3 regions of the Mesorhizobium sp. Cs1299R1N1 genome follow, and region 1 is predicted to be linked to each of the others. Evidence: riboswitches for the same ligand, from Rfam matches in the RefSeq annotation. Region 1 holds a riboswitch; each other region holds the start of a gene.
The links. A riboswitch is a leader RNA that binds a small molecule or an ion and turns the genes downstream of it on or off. The one in region 1 is predicted to bind thiamine pyrophosphate.
Positions count from the first base shown of each region.

Region 2: linked by a shared signal. The riboswitch ahead of thiC (phosphomethylpyrimidine synthase ThiC) and the one ahead of O7A70_RS24455 (YkoF family thiamine/hydroxymethylpyrimidine-binding protein) in region 1 are both predicted to bind thiamine pyrophosphate.
Region 3: linked by a shared signal. The riboswitch ahead of thiB (thiamine ABC transporter substrate binding subunit) and the one ahead of O7A70_RS24455 (YkoF family thiamine/hydroxymethylpyrimidine-binding protein) in region 1 are both predicted to bind thiamine pyrophosphate.

Region 1 covers NZ_JAPYKR010000012.1:26,428-29,755, forward strand. Annotated here, with positions in the region: gene O7A70_RS24440 (glycosyltransferase family 39 protein) at 1-313, shown strand, start outside; gene msrA (peptide-methionine (S)-S-oxide reductase MsrA) at 500-1,018, shown strand; gene O7A70_RS24450 (hypothetical protein) at 1,209-1,508, opposite strand; TPP riboswitch at 1,787-1,900, shown strand; gene O7A70_RS24455 (YkoF family thiamine/hydroxymethylpyrimidine-binding protein) at 1,891-2,499, shown strand; gene O7A70_RS24460 (ABC transporter permease) at 2,606-3,328, shown strand, end outside.
Region 2 covers NZ_JAPYKR010000002.1:677,436-680,763, forward strand. Annotated here, with positions in the region: gene thiO (glycine oxidase ThiO) at 1-208, opposite strand, end outside; gene thiC (phosphomethylpyrimidine synthase ThiC) at 205-2,028, opposite strand; TPP riboswitch at 2,134-2,250, opposite strand; gene O7A70_RS06625 (potassium transporter Kup) at 2,913-3,328, shown strand, end outside.
Region 3 covers NZ_JAPYKR010000014.1:2,030-5,357, reverse strand. Annotated here, with positions in the region: gene thiP (thiamine/thiamine pyrophosphate ABC transporter permease) at 1-333, opposite strand, end outside; gene thiB (thiamine ABC transporter substrate binding subunit) at 376-1,374, opposite strand; TPP riboswitch at 1,418-1,532, opposite strand; gene O7A70_RS26495 (thiamine diphosphokinase) at 1,620-2,264, shown strand; gene O7A70_RS26490 (ABC-F family ATP-binding cassette domain-containing protein) at 2,266-3,328, shown strand, end outside.

The DNA of each region.
Region 1 (3,328 bases):
CGACACCAATCTTGCCATGCTGGCGGGCCTCAATGCCTATGACAAGCCGTCGATCTTCACCGACCTCGATATGCGGTTCGCACCCTGGATCACGAGGCAGCGGTTGCGCGACCATGGCATGCTGATGATTTGGCGTGGTCATGGCGTGCCGCCACAGTTGCGGGCATGGTTGGACAACATCCCGGTCAAGACGGTTCTTTTCAACTGGTCGCGCGAGGCGCCGCCGGTAGCGATCAGTTTTGCCGCCATTCCGCCTGGTACGCGATATCTGCCGGTTGCCGCCAGCAGCCGGACCCGGCATCCGCGCGTCTAAGGCGGGCAGTGTCATGCGCCGGTTCGTTAGGGGCGCCTTCCATCGGTATGACCGAATGGCCGCTCGTCTGACTGGACGAACCAGGCGACAATGCCCATTTATGGGGATATCCAAATTTGATGTCGCGCAATTCCCCGGGGAAAGCCGCTACACTTTTCCTGGGATTGCCTTTTGAGGAGACGTTACATGGCGACTTCGAGCGAACGTGCAGTGCTTGCCGGTGGCTGCTTCTGGGGCATGCAGGATCTGATCCGGCGCTTCCCGGGCGTCCTCGCCACCCGTGTCGGCTACAGCGGCGGCGACGTGCCGAACGCCACCTATCGCAATCATGGCACGCATGCCGAAGCCATCGAGATCACCTTCGATCCGGGGAAAATCAGCTTCCGCCAGCTTCTGGAATTCTTCTTCCAGATCCACGATCCGACGACGCGCAACCGCCAGGGCAACGATGTCGGCATGAGCTATCGCTCGGCAACCTACTACACCAGCGAGGAGCAGAAGCGTGTGGCGGAGGACACCATCGCCGATGTCGATGCCTCCGGCCTGTGGCCCGGCAAGGTTGTCACCGAGCTCGCGCCGGTCGGTGCGTTCTGGGAGGCCGAGCCCGAGCACCAGGATTATCTGGAGAAATATCCCAACGGCTACACCTGCCATTTCATCAGGCCAAGCTGGAAACTGCCGGTTCGCGAAAAGGCAGTTTCATAAGATTTTTTGGCGGCGGGCAGAAGCTCCCGCTGGTTGCCACAAGACCATATCAATAGCGGTGTTAACCACCGTCCGGCGGTTGACAGTTCGAATCGGCGCGAGGGGTGCCGCCGGCCGGTCGTGGCGGACACTGAAATCGATGCGCATGGAAATCGCGGAACCTCAGTCCGCGATTTCCATGCTTCGAAAACTATTTCCCGCAGTTGCTGTCGTTAACGGTCGGCTCGGTCGCATTGCCATTGGCATCCCTCTGCGCGCCCTGCGGGTTGTTCGGGCAATTCTGGTCCGCGTTGGAATTCATGTCACCCGGCGCGATGGTCGTGCTGTTGGTTGCGCCCGGATCGATTGTATTGGGGGTAGCTGGGTCCACAGTGACCGACTTGCCGCTGCCGCCGGGCCGATCCGCGCCGGCTGCGCTATTGCTTTGCGCCATGGCGGATGTTGCAAGGGCAATGGTGAAGGCCGAAGCCGCGAGGATTTTCATAAGCATGGTTTGTCTCCATTTCTATGAATTCGTCGCCAGAGCGGTTCACGGGCTTCGCGGAAGCAACTGACCGCTCTATCTCTTTGTTTTGACGCAATTCCGGCCAGAAACCGCTTCACACTTTTCCTGCGATTGCGTCTGGTGGGACAACCCCTCGGCATTGCGAAGGTTTCAGACAAATTTCCGAGCCGGCGGCACCCGGTTGCGTCTGCGCTGGCGCAATGCTTTTGGCGCAGCTTGCTGAAAAAACAGCTTCCCCAACCGATCGAATGGTGCTTTAACGCCGCCATCCACAGGGGTGCTCCGTACGGTCGGGGCTGAGACGGGGGCGGCAAGCCCACAGACCCTAGAAGCTGATCTGGGTAATACCAGCGGAGCGAGGCGGGCGATGTTTTCAGGTGCACAGGTTTCCCTATATCCAATGGCCGACGATTTTGTCGGCGTCATCCTTGGTGCGCTCGGCGCGCTCGATCCGTATCGCGACAAGCTCAGGATCGAGACCGACGACATCTCGACCCTGCTGGTCGGGCCCCCCGAGGTGTTGTTCCCGGCGCTGCGCGACCTTTTCGTGGCTGCGTCCGGCAGCGGCAAGCATTGCGTGCTGTCGGCCACCATTTCGCGTGGCTGTCCGGGGGAGCCGGACGATCCAATCTGCCGCTCCGACACGTTCGGCGGACCCGCCGGGCCACTCGGACCACGCAAGCAAGCGGCCATCACCGCCGTGCGCGGCGCGCCCGTCACTGGCCAGCCAGCGGCCGCGCAGTTCTCGCTCTATGTGATGGGCACGGACGATCACATGGACGAGATCTATGGCTGCATCGATTTCCTGAAGCAGTCCGGCGTCTACGATCGCTCCAAGAATTTCTGCACCAAGCTGCGCGGCGATGCCGGCGCGATCTTCTCGGCGCTCGATGAAGCGTTCTGCCGCTTCGGGCCAGGCGCCGGCCACGTAACCCTCGACGTCACGGTTTCGGCCAACAGTCCCACTGCCGTCTGAACCGCTCGCGCCGAAGCGCGCGCGCCGTCAAGGTTATCCTCTCGTGGTTTCATCGTCATTCAACCCGCGTCAACTCGCGGGCTTCTTCGCCCAGGCAGCGCCGGCCGTGATAACGATCGGTCTGGTGCTCGTGGCTTGGGAACTCTACGCAAACCATTCCGGCATCAAGCCGACGGTTCTGCCGGCGCCCTCGCGCGTCTTCGAACAGGCGATGCTCAATCGTGACGCGCTGCTCGACAATGCCATTCCCACCATCCGCGCCACGCTGATCGGTTTTGCCTGTTCGCTCAGCGCCGCCTTCGCGCTGTCGATGCTGGTCGACTTCTTCCAGCCTTTGCGGCGCGCGCTGTTTCCCGTGTTTATCGTCAGCCAGACTTTGCCGCTGGTCGCCATCGCGCCATTGGTGGTGCTTTGGTTCGGTTTCGGGCTGACGCCCAAGATCATGCTGGTGGCGCTGGTCACCTTCTTCCCGATGCTGGTGGCCCTCGTACAGGGCTACGAGGCGACCGAGGTCGAGATCGGCCAGATGCTGCGCGCCATGGGAGCAGGGCGCTGGCGGGTCTTCATGCTGGCACGGTTGCCTTCGGCGCTGCCTTATTTCTTCGCGGGCCTCAAGATCTCCATCACCTACGCCGTCGTCGGCGCCATCTTCGCCGAATATGCGGGCGCGGCCAAAGGGCTGGGCATCTACATGCTCAACGCGAAGAACAATTTCCGTCCCGACCTGGTGCTCGCCGCCGTCGGCGTCAGCGCCGCGCTCACCCTCGTCCTGTTCGGACTGACGGCGCTGCTCCAGCGTCTTGCCATGCCCTGGGAACAAGCCGCTGGC
Region 2 (3,328 bases), on a different contig from region 1:
ATTCGGCGGCGCCGCGTCCGAGGTCCAGCACAGGCTGCTCCGCGCTTTCGCGCTCGCACCAGGGCGCCAGCATGCCGCCGGCAAACCACGATGCGCTGCCGCCGAGATCATACCCGATTTCAGCGACGGTGACCGCCGCGCCGCGAGTGGTGAGCTCGAAGGCCGCGGTGAGGCCGGCGACGCCGGCCCCCTTGACCAGCACCCTCATGACGGCTCCGGCACCTCGGGCGTGGTGTCACTCACCGGCATATAGAGATCGCCGCCCGCGCGGTATTTTTCCGCCATCGCCGCCATCCCCTCCTTCTGCGCTTCGGCGCGGATGTCGTGGGAGATGCGCATCGAGCAGAATTTCGGCCCGCACATCGAGCAGAAATGCGCGACCTTGTGCGCCTCCTTGGGCAAGGTCTCGTCGTGAAAGGAACGCGCGGTTTCCGGATCGAGCGACAGGTTGAACTGGTCCTCCCAGCGGAACTCGAAACGGGCGCGAGAAAGGGCATCATCCCTGGTTTTCGCCGCCGGGTGGCCTTTCGCCAAGTCGGCCGCGTGCGCGGCAATTTTGTAGGTGATGACGCCGGTTTTGACGTCGTTGCGGTCCGGCAGACCGAGATGCTCCTTCGGCGTCACATAACAGAGCATGGCGGTGCCGAACCAGCCGATCATGGCCGCACCGATGCCGGACGTGATGTGGTCGTAACCCGGGGCGATGTCCGTCGTCAGCGGCCCGAGGGTATAAAAAGGTGCTTCGCCGCAGATTGCGAGTTGCTTGTCCATGTTCTCCTTAATCTTGTGCATGGGAACGTGGCCCGGGCCCTCGATCATCACCTGGCAGTCCTTGGCCCAGGCGATCTTCGTCAGTTCGCCAAGCGTCTCCAGTTCGGCGAATTGCGCGGCATCATTGGCGTCGGCGATCGAGCCCGGACGAAGTCCGTCGCCGAGCGAAAATGAGACGTCATAGGCTCTGGCGATGTCGCAGATCTCCTCGAAATGCTCATAGAGGAAGCTTTCCCGGTGATGGTGCAGGCACCATTTCGCCATGATCGAACCGCCCCGGCTGACGATGCCGGTAACCCGCTCGACCGTGAGTGGAATGTAATGCAGCCGAACGCCGGCGTGGATGGTGAAATAGTCGACGCCCTGCTCGGCCTGCTCGATCAGCGTGTCGCGATAGACCTCCCAGTTCAGGTCCTCGGCGATGCCGCCCACCTTCTCCAGCGCCTGGTAGAGCGGCACGGTGCCGATCGGCACCGGCGAGTTGCGAACGATCCATTCGCGAATGTTGTGGATGTTGCGACCGGTCGACAGATCCATGACCGTGTCGGCGCCCCAGCGGGTCGCCCAGACCATCTTTTCGACCTCCTCAGTCATTGAGGAGGTGACAGCAGAGTTGCCGATATTGGCGTTGATCTTGACCAGGAAATTGCGGCCGATGATCATCGGCTCGCTTTCGGGATGGTTGATGTTGGCGGGAATGATTGCCCGCCCCCGCGCTACCTCGTCACGCACGAATTCCGGCGTGACAAAATCGGGGATCGCCGCACCGAAGGCCTCGCCGTCCCGCTGCAGCTTGCCGCGCAGGCTTTCGCGTCCAAGGTTCTCGCGAATGGCGACGAATTCCATTTCGGGCGTGATGATGCCGGCGCGGGCATAGGCAAGCTGGGTCACCGCCTTGTCTGCGTTGGCCCTGAGCGGCCGATTGCGAATGGGAAATTCCGGCGTCAGGCGCGCGCCAGTCGCAAATCCGTTGTCTTCCGGCGTGATGTCGCGGCCATCGTAGAATTCGACATCGCCACGAGCCGTAATCCATTCGTGCCGAAGCCGGGCGAGGCCTTTCTCTATACTCGTTTCGACCGTTTGATCAGTGTAGGGGCCGGATGGATCATAGACCGTCACAGGCGGTTCGCCGGCGGTCGGGTGGACGGAGATTTCGCGCATCGGCACCCTGATCTGCGGGTGGAGGGTGCCTTGCTTGTGTATCTTGCGTGAGGCGGGTAGCGGTCCCGTCGAAACTGCGGGGGTCAAGGCATTCATTTGAGGCTCCTTTGCTCATTTGCAATGGAGACCCAGTTCTGTGCCGGAAGGATGAAAAGACACCTTGGTCGACCTGTTCGAAACAGGTCTTCGGGGATGAACTCCCGCAAAGCGCTTGCACCGTCCCTACGCCAGTATGAACTGGATCAGGTTCAACGGGTCACTGCGCCGCGAAAGCCAGCAGTATCTCAGCCCCTTGCCGGGACTCCCCTGGTGAATGGGTCAATTGGACCGAGCCGGTGGCCTTTTGTCAAGCGCATTCGGTCCAGGGCGGTAGGTCGAAGCCAGAAGGAAGGGTTGTATAAACAGGACTCGGACCGGCTCGGTCCGCGCTCGATTCTGTAGTCGCGGGGGGCGGTGAAATGCTCATGGTCTATGACAAACCGATCGAAATGCTACATCTGAAACCATGAAGATATTGACTTTCATAAATTGCTCGTTGATAGTTGTAGCTCGATAATATCCAGGAACTCGTGACTTAATGAAAATATTACTTCGGCATAGCAGTTCAATCGACATCAGTTTAATGACGTAATCTTGTTTCATCCATAGTTAAATCTTAAAAATTGCTAATTTGCTGGTTGATGGAGTAATGGGCTGGTGACATGCCAGCCGACTTCAACATGGCAGTCCCGATTGGCAATTTCCAGACGCCTCGGCCGATAGCGGCAGTGCAGCGAGCTCCTCCCTCTCCTTGTCGCACCGCCCAATCGGCCGAGGCTACCCGTCGCAAGGACGCGTGCCTCGGAAATGCAGAATTGCGTTGGCCGTAGAGCACAGCACCCGTGGGAAGCATACGAATGGCTGTCGTGGATTCTGCCAACAGTTGTGACGTTGAGGAACTAGCGGGACATCCCGGCTCGTCTCAAAATACTGAGTTGTTGATGCTTGGCGCACTCGGTGTGGTCTATGGCGATATCGGCACCAGCCCGATCTATGCGCTCCGCGAAGCGCTGCATGCCTCGTCGGGCGGCAACGTCGCTGATCGCACAGATATTCTCGGCGTCCTGTCGCTGATCATCTGGTCGCTCACGATCACAGTTACAGTAAAATACATCATGTTCGTGCTGCGCGCCGACAACCGCGGCGAGGGTGGCGTGCTGTCGCTGATGGCGCTGGCGCGCGGCAGCTTTCCGAAGCGCTCGGCGGTGATGCTCGGCATCGGCATCATCGGCGCCTCGCTGTTTTTCGGCGATGCCGTCATTACGCCAGCGATTTCCGTGCTGTCGGCGGTGGAGGGCATGGATGTCGTCACGCCGACGTTCCAGCCTTATGTCGTGCCCCTGACACTGGTCGTTCT
Region 3 (3,328 bases), on a different contig from region 1:
CGGCAGCGCCAGCGGCACGGCGAAGAGCTGCAGGATGAAGGCGCGGCCGGGGAAACGTGGATGCCGCGACAGCGCCCGCGCCACGAACAGGGCAGGCCCGACCGAGAGCAGCGTCGACAGGGCCGCCTGCCAGAGCGTGAAGCGCACGACACGGAAGAGGTAAGGATCGAAGGCGGCCCAGGCGCCGGAAAAATCGTGCGCGCCTTCGACTAGCAGCCCGGCAAAAGCGCCTCCGATCAGCAGCGAGGTTGCGGCAAGCGCGACAATGCCGGCTGTGATGCGGGGGTCAGAGCGCGTTTTTGCACTGAGAACCAACGTCGACTTGGGAAACATTGTGTTCCTTGGCGGTCATCTCACGAGACTAGCCCACAAAACCTACTTGCTCATCACCGCCAGCCATTCGTCCACCCAGGCCTTGCGGTTGGCCGCGACTTCCTCGGGGCTGAACAGCAAGGTCTTGGTCGGCTTGACCAGTTTGTCGAAGGCAGGGTTGAGCGGCTTGTCGGTCTTGCCGGCCGGGAACATCCAGTTGGTCTCCGGGATGGCGTCCTGGAATTTCGGCCCGGTCATGAAAGCCATGAACTTGGCCGCCAGCGGGTTCTTGGCGCCTGTCGTGGTGATGCCGGCGACTTCGATCTGCAGGTACTCGCCCTCTTCGAAGGATGCCGCCTGGTAGCGCTCGGTGTTCTCGGCGACCATGTGGTAGGCCGGCGAGGTGGTGTAGGACAGCACCATCGGCGCCTCGCCCTTGGTGAACAGGCCATAGGCCTCGCTCCAGCCCGGCGTCACGGTCAGCACCTTGGCCTTGAGCTTGGCCCAGGCTTCCGGCGCCTTGTCGCCATAGACCGACTTCACCCACAACAGCAGGCCGAGACCGGGCGTCGACGTGCGCGGATCCTGAATGACGATCTTGTCATTGGCACTGCCCTCGACCAGGTCCTTCAGGCTTTTCGGCGGCGTCTTCAGTTTTTCGGTATCGTAGACGACAGCGAAATAGCCATAGTCGAAGGGGACGAAAGTATCGTCGCTCCAGCCGCCCGGCACATTGACATCGCTCACCGCGCCGTGCGGCGCGAACAGGCCCGACGCCTTGGCATCGGCGGTGAGATTGGTGTCGAGGCCGAGCACGATATCGGCCTTGGTCGAAGCGCCTTCCAGCTTGACGCGGTTGAGCAGCGCCACGCCATCGGCGACCGAGACGAACTCGACATCGCAGCCACATTCGGCTTCGAATTCCTTCTTCACCACCGGGCCTGGACCCCAGTCGGCGGTGAAGCTCTCATAGGTGTAGACGGTGAGCTTGTCCTTGGCCAAAGCCGGCCCGGACAGGGTCACTACCGTGGCCGCGATGAGGGAATATAAAAGCGTGCGCATCGGCGCCTCCTTCGTTTGCGTTGAAAGGAATTGAGGCGTCGGATTGTCCGAAACGTCTAATCCCTCCGCCGGTACAAACCGGATCAGGTTCAGCGGGTTGGCGAGACTGCCTCTCAGCCGGCCCGCGAAAGTCGCGTCCGGCACCCCGTTAGAGCGTTTCGACACATAAGCCCGGCCGATGGGACACGCAAGTGGGAGTTTGCCGCCTTCCGTTTCCAGTGCCGGGCTGGTAAGGGCGACGGGATATGAGCACATTCACCATCCTGCTTGGCGGCGACCTCATCCGCACGCCCCGGCTCGACCGCCAGGTCGAAGGCTCGCGCGTCATCGCCGCCGACGCCGGCATCGGCCATGCGCGGATGCTGGGCCTTGTGCCGGAACTGTGGGTCGGTGATTTCGATTCCGTACCAGCCGATCTGCCGGAAGATCTCGCCGCCGTGCCCAGGCAGACCTTCCCGGCGGAAAAGGACAAGACCGACGGCGAACTGGCGATCGCGGCAGCCCTTGAACGCGGGGCGACGCGCCTTGTGCTGGCGGGCGCCTTCGGCGGCAAGCGCGCCGACCACGCCTTCCTGCACCTGGCGCTTGGCCTGCGGCTGGCCGAGGCCGGAACGGATGTGCTTCTGACCAGCGGTGCCGAGGAAGCTGTCCCCTTGCTGCTCGGCAGGGCCAGCTTCGATTATGCCGACGGCACGCTGTTTTCGATCCTTGGCTTCTCCGAACTCTCCGGCCTGACCGTCACCGGCGCCAAATGGCCGCTCGACAAGGTCGAGGTGGCTTTCGGTTCGTCGTTGACCATTTCCAACGAGGTCAAGGGCCGCCTCGACGTCGCGCTTGGCCATGGCCGAGCGCTGCTGCTCGCCCATCCCTATCCATTGCCTGAAAGCTGACATGGCCCCGCCTCTTCTCAATCTCGACGGGATAAAACTGACTTTTGGCGGCACGCCGCTGCTCGACGGCGCCGCCTTGACCGCGTCGACCGGCGACAAGATCGCGCTGGTCGGCCGCAACGGGTCCGGCAAGTCGACGCTGCTCAAGATCGCCGCCGGCCTGATCGAACCGCAGGACGGCGAGGTGTTCCGCCAGCCTTCCGCGACAGTGCGCTATCTGCCGCAAATGCCCGACATGGACGGCTTTGCGAACGTGCGGGCCTATGTCGAAGCCGGGCTCGGGCCAGCCGACGATCCCTACCGCGCCAGCTATCTGATGGAGCATCTCGGCCTGTCGGGCGAGGAACGGCCAGGCGACCTGTCCGGCGGCGAGGCCAGGCGCGCCGCGCTTGCCCGTGTCATGGCGCCAGAGCCCGACATCCTGCTACTTGATGAGCCGACGAACCATCTCGATTTGTCTGTCATCGAATGGCTGGAAGAGGAGCTCGTCCGGACTTCCTCGGCGCTCATCGTCATTTCGCATGACCGCCGCTTCCTTGAACGCGTGTCGCGCGCCACCGTCTGGCTCGACCGTGGCCAGACCCGCAGGCTGGACAAGGGCTTTGGCCATTTCGAGGAATGGCGCGACCTAGTGCTGGAAGAGGAAGAGCGCGAGCAGCACAAGCTCGGCCGCCAGATCGTGCGCGAGGAGCACTGGCTGCGCTATGGCGTGACGGCGCGGCGCAAGCGCAACATGCGCCGATTGGGCGAACTGCAGACCATGCGCCAGCGCTTTCGCGGCCATCGCGGCGCCGAAGGCTCCGCGACCATGGTGGCAAGCGACGCCGCCGAATCCGGCAAGCTGGTGATCGAAGCCAAGAACATCGAGAAGAGCTTTGGTGATCTCACCGTGGTCAAGGGGTTCTCGACCCGCATCCAGCGCGGCGACCGCGTCGGTCTTGTCGGGCCGAACGGAGCCGGCAAGACGACGCTCCTGAAGATGCTGACCGGCGAATTGGCGCCGGACGCAGGATCGGTGCGGCTCGGCACCAATCTGGAAATCGCCACGCTCGACCAGAAGCGCG